Linked DNA regions of Rhodovastum atsumiense. The protein of the gene in region 2 interacts with the protein of the main gene of each other region in a pairwise test. Links are inferred from orthologs where the notes say so. Each region holds a gene or a part of one and is shown on either strand. Other genes may lie near its edges.

Region 1 (4,273 bases), 4.1 Mb from region 2 along the record:
CGGTGTTCGAGCAGTTATTGCAGACGGTGCGTGCCCAAGGCGTGGCGGCGTTGATCGCGACCCACAACCCGGATCTGGCGGCCCGCATGGACCGGACGGTGACGCTGCGCGACGGGCAGGTGGCGCCGAGTTAAGGTCGGCCGGCGTAGGGCGGATGAGCGCAGCGTCATCCGCCATCGCGATGCACCACGAGGTAGCCGGCCTGCGTTGGCGGACCTGCGTCCGCCCTACATCTTCGCGCTACAGGGCAAAAATGGGTTCCAAGGGCGAAGCCCTTGGCCAGGTGCAGGGGCGGCGCCCCGCGCGCGGCTTTCCCGGACTCATGCTTTCGCCGTAAAAGGCGGCCATGCCGCACGCTGATTTCGTTCACCTCCGGGTCCATTCCGCCTATTCGCTCAGCGAGGGCGCGATCAAGGCCGACAAGCTCGCCGTGCTCGCCAAGGAGGCGTTGATGCCGGCGGTGGCGATCACCGATTCCGGCAACATGTTCGGCGCGCTGGAGTTTTCCCAGTACTGCTCGGGCAAGGGCGTCCAGCCGATCATCGGTTGCCAGATCGCCATCACCCGCGAGGACAACCCGCGCCTGCCGCCGGACCCGGTCGTGCTGCTGGCCCAGAATGCCGAGGGCTATGCCAATCTGCAGCGCCTGTCCTCGGCCGGCTTCATGGAGACCGATCCCAGCCTGAAGCCGCAATTGGCGCTCTCGCGCGTATGCGAGCGCGCGGATGGGCTGATCCTGTTGACCGGCGGCACCAACGGCCCGATCGCGCGGCTGCTCGCCGAGGGCCAGAAGGGCGAGGCCGAACGCCTGCTCGCCCGGCTGACCGAAGCCTTCCCCGACCGCACGGTGATGGAACTGCACCGGCACGGCCTGCCGGTCGAGCGTGCCATCGAGCCGGGCCTGATCGCGCTGGCCGATGCCGCGGGCGTGCCGCTGGTCGCCACCAACGATTGCTTCTTCGCCAAGCCCGAGATGTACGAGGCGCATGACGCGCTGCTCTGCATCGCCGAGGGCCGGCTGTTGTCCGAGCGCGACCGTCGCCGCGTCACCCCGGAACACTGGTTCAAGCCGGCCAAGGTGATGCGGGCGCTGTTCGCCGACCTGCCGGAAGCCTGCGACAACACGCTCGCCATCGCCCGGCGTTGCGCGGTGATGGCGGAGACGCGCAAGCCGCTGCTGCCGGTCTGCCCGAAGGTCCGTCCCGGCCGCACCGAGGAAGAGACGGTGCGGGCCATGGCCACCGAGGGGCTGGAACGGCGGCTCGATGCCATGCGGGCCGACGATGAAACCCGCACGCGCTATCGCGAGCGCCTGGCCTATGAGCTCGACGTCATCGCCAAGATGGGCTTCCCGGGCTACTTCCTGATCGTCGCCGACTTCATCCAGTGGGCGAAGGCGCACGGCATTCCGGTGGGGCCGGGGCGCGGTTCCGGTGCCGGCTCGGTCGCCGCCTGGGCGCTGACCATCACCGACCTCGATCCGCTGCGCTTCCATCTGCTGTTCGAGCGGTTCCTCAACCCGGAACGCGTGTCGATGCCGGACTTCGACATCGACTTCTGCCAGGACCGCCGCGACGAGGTGATCACCTATGTGCGCGGCGAGTACGGCGCCGATCGTGTCGCCCAGATCATCACCTTCGGAAAGCTGCAGGCGCGCGCGGCGGTGCGTGACGTCGGGCGTGTGCTCGGCCTGCCATTCGGCCAGGTCAACAAGGTCGCCGAGCTGATCCCGAACAACCCGGCCAAGCCGGTGACGCTGCAGCAGGCCATCGACGGCGAGCCGAAGCTGCAGCAGATGCGCCAGGACGACGAAGCGGTGCGCCGCCTGCTGGAAATCGCGCTGCAGGTCGAGGGGCTATACCGTCACGCCAGCACCCATGCGGCGGGCGTGGTGATCGGTGACCGCACGCTGACCGAGCTGGTGCCGATCTACCGCGATCCGAAATCCGATTTCCTGGTCACGCAATTCTCCATGAAATACGTGGAGCAGGCGGGGCTGGTGAAGTTCGACTTCCTCGGGCTGACGACGCTGACCATCCTGCAGCGGGCGGTGGGGTTCCTGCATGCGCGCGGCATCGAGGTCGATCTGGCGCATCTGCCACTCGATGACGCGCCGACCTACGACATGCTGCAGCGTGGCGATGCCGGCGGGGTGTTCCAGTTCGAAAGCCAGGGCATGCGGGACGTGCTGCGGCAGATGCGTCCCGACCGGTTCGAGGACCTGATCGCCGCGGTGGCGCTGTACCGTCCCGGCCCGATGGCCAATATCCCGGCCTATTGCCAGCGCAAGCAGGGCGAGAAATGGGAGGCGCCGCACCCGGAGATCCGCGACATCCTGGAAGAGACCTACGGTATCATGGTCTACCAGGAACAGGTGATGCAGATCGCCCAGAAGATGGCGGGGTACAGCCTCGGCGGCGCCGACCTGCTGCGCCGCGCCATGGGCAAGAAGATCCGCGCCGAGATGGAGAAGCAGCGCGAGATCTTCGTCACCGGCTCCACCGGGCGCGGCATTCCGGCGGAGAAGGCCGAAGAGGTGTTCGACCTCATGGCCAAGTTCGCCGACTATGGCTTCAACAAATCCCACGCGGCTGCCTATGCGCTGGTGGCCTATCAAACGGCCTGGCTGAAGGCGAACCATCCGGTGGCCTTCCTGGCCGCTTGCATGTCGCTTGCCATCAACAACACCGACAAGCTGGCGGCGCTGCGGCAGGAAGCGACACGGCTGGGCATTCGCGTTTTGCCGCCCGACATCAACCGCTCCGGCCCTGACTTCACGCTGGAGGATGATGCCGAGGGCAAGCTGTGCATCCGCTATGCGCTGGCGGCGGTGAAGAAGGTCGGCATGGCGGCGATGCAGGCGGTGGTGGCCGCGCGCGGCGACCGTGACTTCGCTGATCTGGCGGATTTTGCCGCCCGCATCGACCCGAAGCACCTGAACCGGATGCAGTTGGAAAACCTGGTGCGGGCCGGTGCCTTCGACAGCCTGGACAAGGTTCGTGCCCGTGTCTTTGGCGCTGCCGAGATGATCCTGCGCCGGGCGCAGTCCACGGCGGAGGAGCGTGACAGCGGCCAGATCGGCCTGTTCGGCGGTGGCGGCAAGGCCGAGCGCCTGCGCCTGCCGGACGTAGCGGAATGGGATCCGATGGACCGGCTCGGCTACGAGGCCGATGCGATTGGTTTCCATCTGACCGCGCATCCGCTGGATGCTTATGCGGCGGCGCTGCGGCGCCTGGGGGCGGTGCCGAGCAATCAGTTGGAACAGCGGGCTCAGGCCGGGGCGGCGCGGGTCAAGGTGGCTGGGACCGTCATCGGCAGCAAGGAGCGCATCACCCGCACCGGCAGCCGCATGGCGTGGATCAGGCTATCGGATGGTGGCGGCTCCTACGAAGTCACCTTCTTCTCCGAGGTATTGGCACGGGGGAGGGAGTTGCTTGCGGCCGGCAGTGCCGTGCTGGTGACGGCGGATATTCGCCTGGAAGGCGAGGCATTACGGATCACCGCGCATGATGTGGCGCCGTTGGATGCCGCCGCGGCGCAGGCGGGGGCGGGGATGCGGGTCTGGCTGAGCGAGACGGGGGCCGTGCCGCATATCCGGGCGCTGCTGGAGCGCGAGGGCAAGGGCAAGGGCCGGGTCGTGCTGGTGCCAAGGCTCGATGATTCGCAGGACGTGGAGATCACCTTGCCGGGTGGCTTCAACGTCAATCCGCGTCTGTCCCAGGCGATGAAGGGTGTCGCTGGCGTCGAACGGGTCGAGGATCTTTAGGAATGGGATCCAAGGGCCTTGCGGCCCTTGGCGGAGGTCCAGGAGGCAGAGCCTCCTGGTGAGCGGTCCGAGGTCTCAGTACGATCCCAGTACCAGGTTGCTGGGCGCGCCGGCGACAAAGTTCTCGATATTATCGATCAATTGGTCGGCGAGTGTTTGCTGGGCTTCGTCGCTGGCCCAGGCGACATGTGGCGTCAGGATCACGTTGGGCCGCCGTGCCAGTCGCATGATGACGCTGTCGGCCGGCGGTGGTTCGGGCGAGGTCACATCGATGCCGGCGCCGCTGATCAGGCCCTCGTCGAGGGCGTGTTCGAGGTCTTCCTCCACGACCAGTCCGCCGCGCGCGGTATTGATCAGCAATGGCCGGCGCTTCATCTGGCGGAATTCGGTCATGCCGATCAGGTTGCGTGTCTGCGGCGTCAGCGGGCAGTGCAGGGTGATGATGTCGCTGGTCTCCAGGACCTCGTCCCAGGGCGTATAGAGCGGCCCCAGGCCGCTGACGCCCTT
Region 2 (3,194 bases):
GCGGGCGCGGTGCTGCTGCCGCGGCTGGCCTTCGATTCCGACCCGCTGCACACCAAGAACCCGCACACCGAGGCGATGCGCACGCTCTCGGACCTGATGGAATCGCCGCTGACCAACCCCTACACCATCGACATCATCGCCCCCTCCCAGGCCGAGGCCGACGCGCTGGCAGTGAAGCTGCGCAAGCTGCCGCTGGTGGAGGACGCGCTGACGCTGTCCAGCCTGGTGCCAGAAAACCAGCCGGCCAAGCTGGCGGTGATCGCCGATGCCGCCAGCATCCTGACCGCGACCCTGGCGCCGCGCTCCCCGGCCGCCCCGGTCTCCGCCGCCGACCTCCGCCTTGCGGCCAAGGCTGCCCTGTCCAACCTGGAACGCGCCGCCGCCAAGGCCCCCGACACGCCGGTGCCGGGGATCGTGGAGGCGTTGCGCCGGCTGGTGGCCGCCCCCGATCCGGTGCTGCTGGAAACCGACGCGGCGCTCACCCGCTATTTGCCGCTGCAACTCGGGCGGCTGCGCACCGCGCTCGACGCGAAGCCGGTCACTCTGGCCTCGATCCCGCAGGACATCGCGCGCGACTGGCGCCTGCCGGACGGGCGCGCGCGGGTGCAGGTGCTGCCGCGCGCCCAGGCCCGCGATTCCGTCGGGCTGCACGCCTTCGTGGCCGAGGTTCAGGGCATCGCCCCGGAAGCGGCCGGCTCGGCGGTGACCATCGTCGGCAGCGCCACCACCATCGTCGGAGCCTTCCGCTCGGCGGCACTCCTCGCCCTGGGGGCGATCGCCATCATCCTGGCCCTGGTGCTGCGGCGCGTGATCGACGTGCTGCTGGTGATGGCGCCGCTGCTGCTGGCGGCGCTGATGACCGTGGTCGGCGCGACCGTCTGGCAGCTGCCGCTGAACTTCGCCAACATCATCGCCCTGCCGCTGCTGCTGGGCGTGGGCGTGTCGTTCAACATCTACTTCGTGATGAACTGGCGCGCCGGCGCCGACCGCTTCCTCGGCACCGCGACGGCCCGCGCGATCATCTTCTCCGCGCTGACCACCGGCACGGCCTTCGGCTCGCTCGCGCTCAGCGCCCATCCGGGCACGGCCAGCATGGGCGACCTGCTGATGCTCAGCCTCGGCTGCACGTTGATTGCGACGTTGTTGTTCGTGCCGACCTTGCTGCGGGCGCTCAATCTTTGGAGTCGCGGCAGCAGGTAGCGTTGGAAGGCGTAGGGCGGATAAGCGCAGCGTCATCCGCCGACGCAAGCTTCCGCAAGGTGGCTGGCTTGCGTTGGTGGACTGCGTCCGCCCTACGCCAAAGGACGGCTAGGGCGTGGTCCAGATCGGTTCCTTGAGCTTGCCCAGGAACGTCGCATGGGCCGCCAGTTCCGCTTCGTTCGGCGTGATGATCCGGGGCGAGCGGGGGCCGACCGCGTCGTAGACGGCCACCGGCATCGTCGCCTGTCCCGCGTCTGCCAGCGACAAGCCGCGTTGACGGCCCCCGGTCAGCTCGACATAGACCTCGGCCAGCAGCCGGCAGTCCAGCAGGGCGTTGTGCGTCGTGCGTTCGGACAGGTCGATGTCGAAGCGCCGGCACAGCGCGTCCAGACTGTTCGGCATGCCAGGGAAGCGGGCCTTGGCCAGCGCCAGCGTATCCACCATGCGCTCCATCGCCAGCGCCGGCCGGCCGAGGCGCGCGAACTCGGCGTTGAGGAAGCCGAAGTCGAACGGCGCATTGTGCGCAACCAGCGGGCCGTCACCGAGGAAGTCCAGCAGTGCGTCGGCGATCTCGGCGAAGCGCGGCTTGCCCACGAGCTTGTCGAGGGTGATGCCGTGCACGCGCGCCGCTTCTTCCGGGATGTCGCGCTCGGGGTGGATCAGGGTGTGATAATGCTGGCCGGTGGGCAGGTCGTTGATCAGCTCCAGGGCGGCGACCTCGATCACGCGGTCGCCGCTCAGCGGGTTGAGGCCGGTGGTCTCGGTGTCGAACAGAACTGAACGGGTCATCCGCGAAGTCTCCTGATCAGGCGCCGGATCGCTCGCAACGCATGATGTTTCGAAAGCCCGGTCCGCACTACCACATCGGCGCGGCGGCGCTTCTCGGCATCGGGCATCTGCCGCGCCAGCACCGCGCGCACCTGCGCCGGGTCCATGCGGCGGCGCCGCGCCACCCGGTTGATCTGCACCGAAGCGGGGGCGGACACCACCAGCACCAGGTCGGTGCGGATCCTACCCCCCGTCTCGAACAGCAACGGGATGTCCAGCACCGCGATCCGGGCCCTGGCACGGCGGGCGCGGGCAAGGAAGGCACGTGCCTCTTCGTATACCATCGGATGCAGGATCTGCTCCAGCCGCCGCAATGCCCCCGGATCGGCGAGGGCGATGTCACGCAGGGCGGCACGGTCCAGCACCGGGCGGTCGCGCGCGTCGGTGCGGACGGCCCGGGGAAAGGTCGCGGCGATGGCGCGCAACGCCCGCCCGCCCGGGGCCTGCAGCCGGTGCACGGTGGCGTCGGCGTCGAAGACCGGGATATGGGCGCGCCGGAAGGCGGTGGCGGCGGTGGACTTGCCCATGCCGATCCCGCCGGTCAGCCCGATCACCCGCATCTGCCGCTCCATGCCATGGTCCAGGCAACAAGCACGCGCGAGGGCAGGGGGCAAGACTGCTGAAATCATCAAACTGACACATGCCCTGCGCCACCGGCGCCGCTATCGGTGGACAAGGAAAATGATCACCGAGCCCCCCATCTCCCGCGCCGCCCCGGGCGGGCCTGCCGGCGCGTCCGTGCGGTTGCATGGCGTGAGCCGTCGTTTCGGCGCCGTCACCGCGCTCGATGCCGCGTCATTGCACGTCGCGGCCGGCAGTTTCTGCGTGCTGCTCGGCCCGTCGGGCTGCGGCAAGACCACATGCCTGCGCATCGTCGCCGGCCTGGAACAGGCGAGCGACGGACGGGTGGAAATCGGCGGGCGCGACGTCACCGCCCTGCCGCCGGCGCAGCGCGGTGTTGCGATGGTGTTCCAGTCCTATGCGCTGTTCCCGCATCTGAACGTTGCCGAAAACATCGTCTTCGGCCTGAAGGCGCGCTCCGTGCCGAAGCCGGAGCGCGCCCGGCGGTTGGAGCGGGCCGCCGCGATCCTGGGCATCGGGCACCTGCTGTCGCGCCGGCCCGGGCAGTTGTCCGGCGGGCAGCAGCAACGCGTGGCGCTCGGCCG

Evidence for each region.
Region 1: the proteins of dnaQ (region 2) and dnaE interact in binary tests that used the Escherichia coli proteins (3 or more experiments, as listed by UniProt). The link is inferred for Rhodovastum atsumiense from one-to-one orthologs.

Annotation. Positions count from the first base shown.
Region 1 is NZ_OW485601.1:6,196,327-6,200,599, reverse strand. What follows is about bases 1-3,966. They hold dnaE (DNA polymerase III subunit alpha), read left to right. Parts: upstream 1-346; coding sequence 347-3,766; downstream 3,767-3,966. Other genes in these bases: NBY65_RS27915 (D-2-hydroxyacid dehydrogenase), read right to left, coding at 3,842-3,966; NBY65_RS27925 (ABC transporter ATP-binding protein), read left to right, coding at 1-134. Outside these bases: more of NBY65_RS27915, read right to left, coding at 3,967-4,273. UniProt on the Escherichia coli protein: DNA polymerase III is a complex, multichain enzyme responsible for most of the replicative synthesis in bacteria. This DNA polymerase also exhibits 3' to 5' exonuclease activity. The alpha chain is the DNA polymerase catalytic subunit.
Region 2 is NZ_OW485601.1:2,057,659-2,060,852, reverse strand. What follows is about bases 150-3,036. They hold dnaQ (DNA polymerase III subunit epsilon), read right to left. Parts: upstream 1,990-3,036; coding sequence 1,309-1,989; downstream 150-1,308. Other genes in these bases: NBY65_RS09330 (ABC transporter ATP-binding protein), read left to right, coding at 2,710-3,036; coaE (dephospho-CoA kinase), read right to left, coding at 1,986-2,588; NBY65_RS09345 (MMPL family transporter), read left to right, coding at 150-1,200. Outside these bases: more of NBY65_RS09345, read left to right, coding at 1-149; more of NBY65_RS09330, read left to right, coding at 3,037-3,194. UniProt on the Escherichia coli protein: DNA polymerase III is a complex, multichain enzyme responsible for most of the replicative synthesis in bacteria. The epsilon subunit contain the editing function and is a proofreading 3'-5' exonuclease.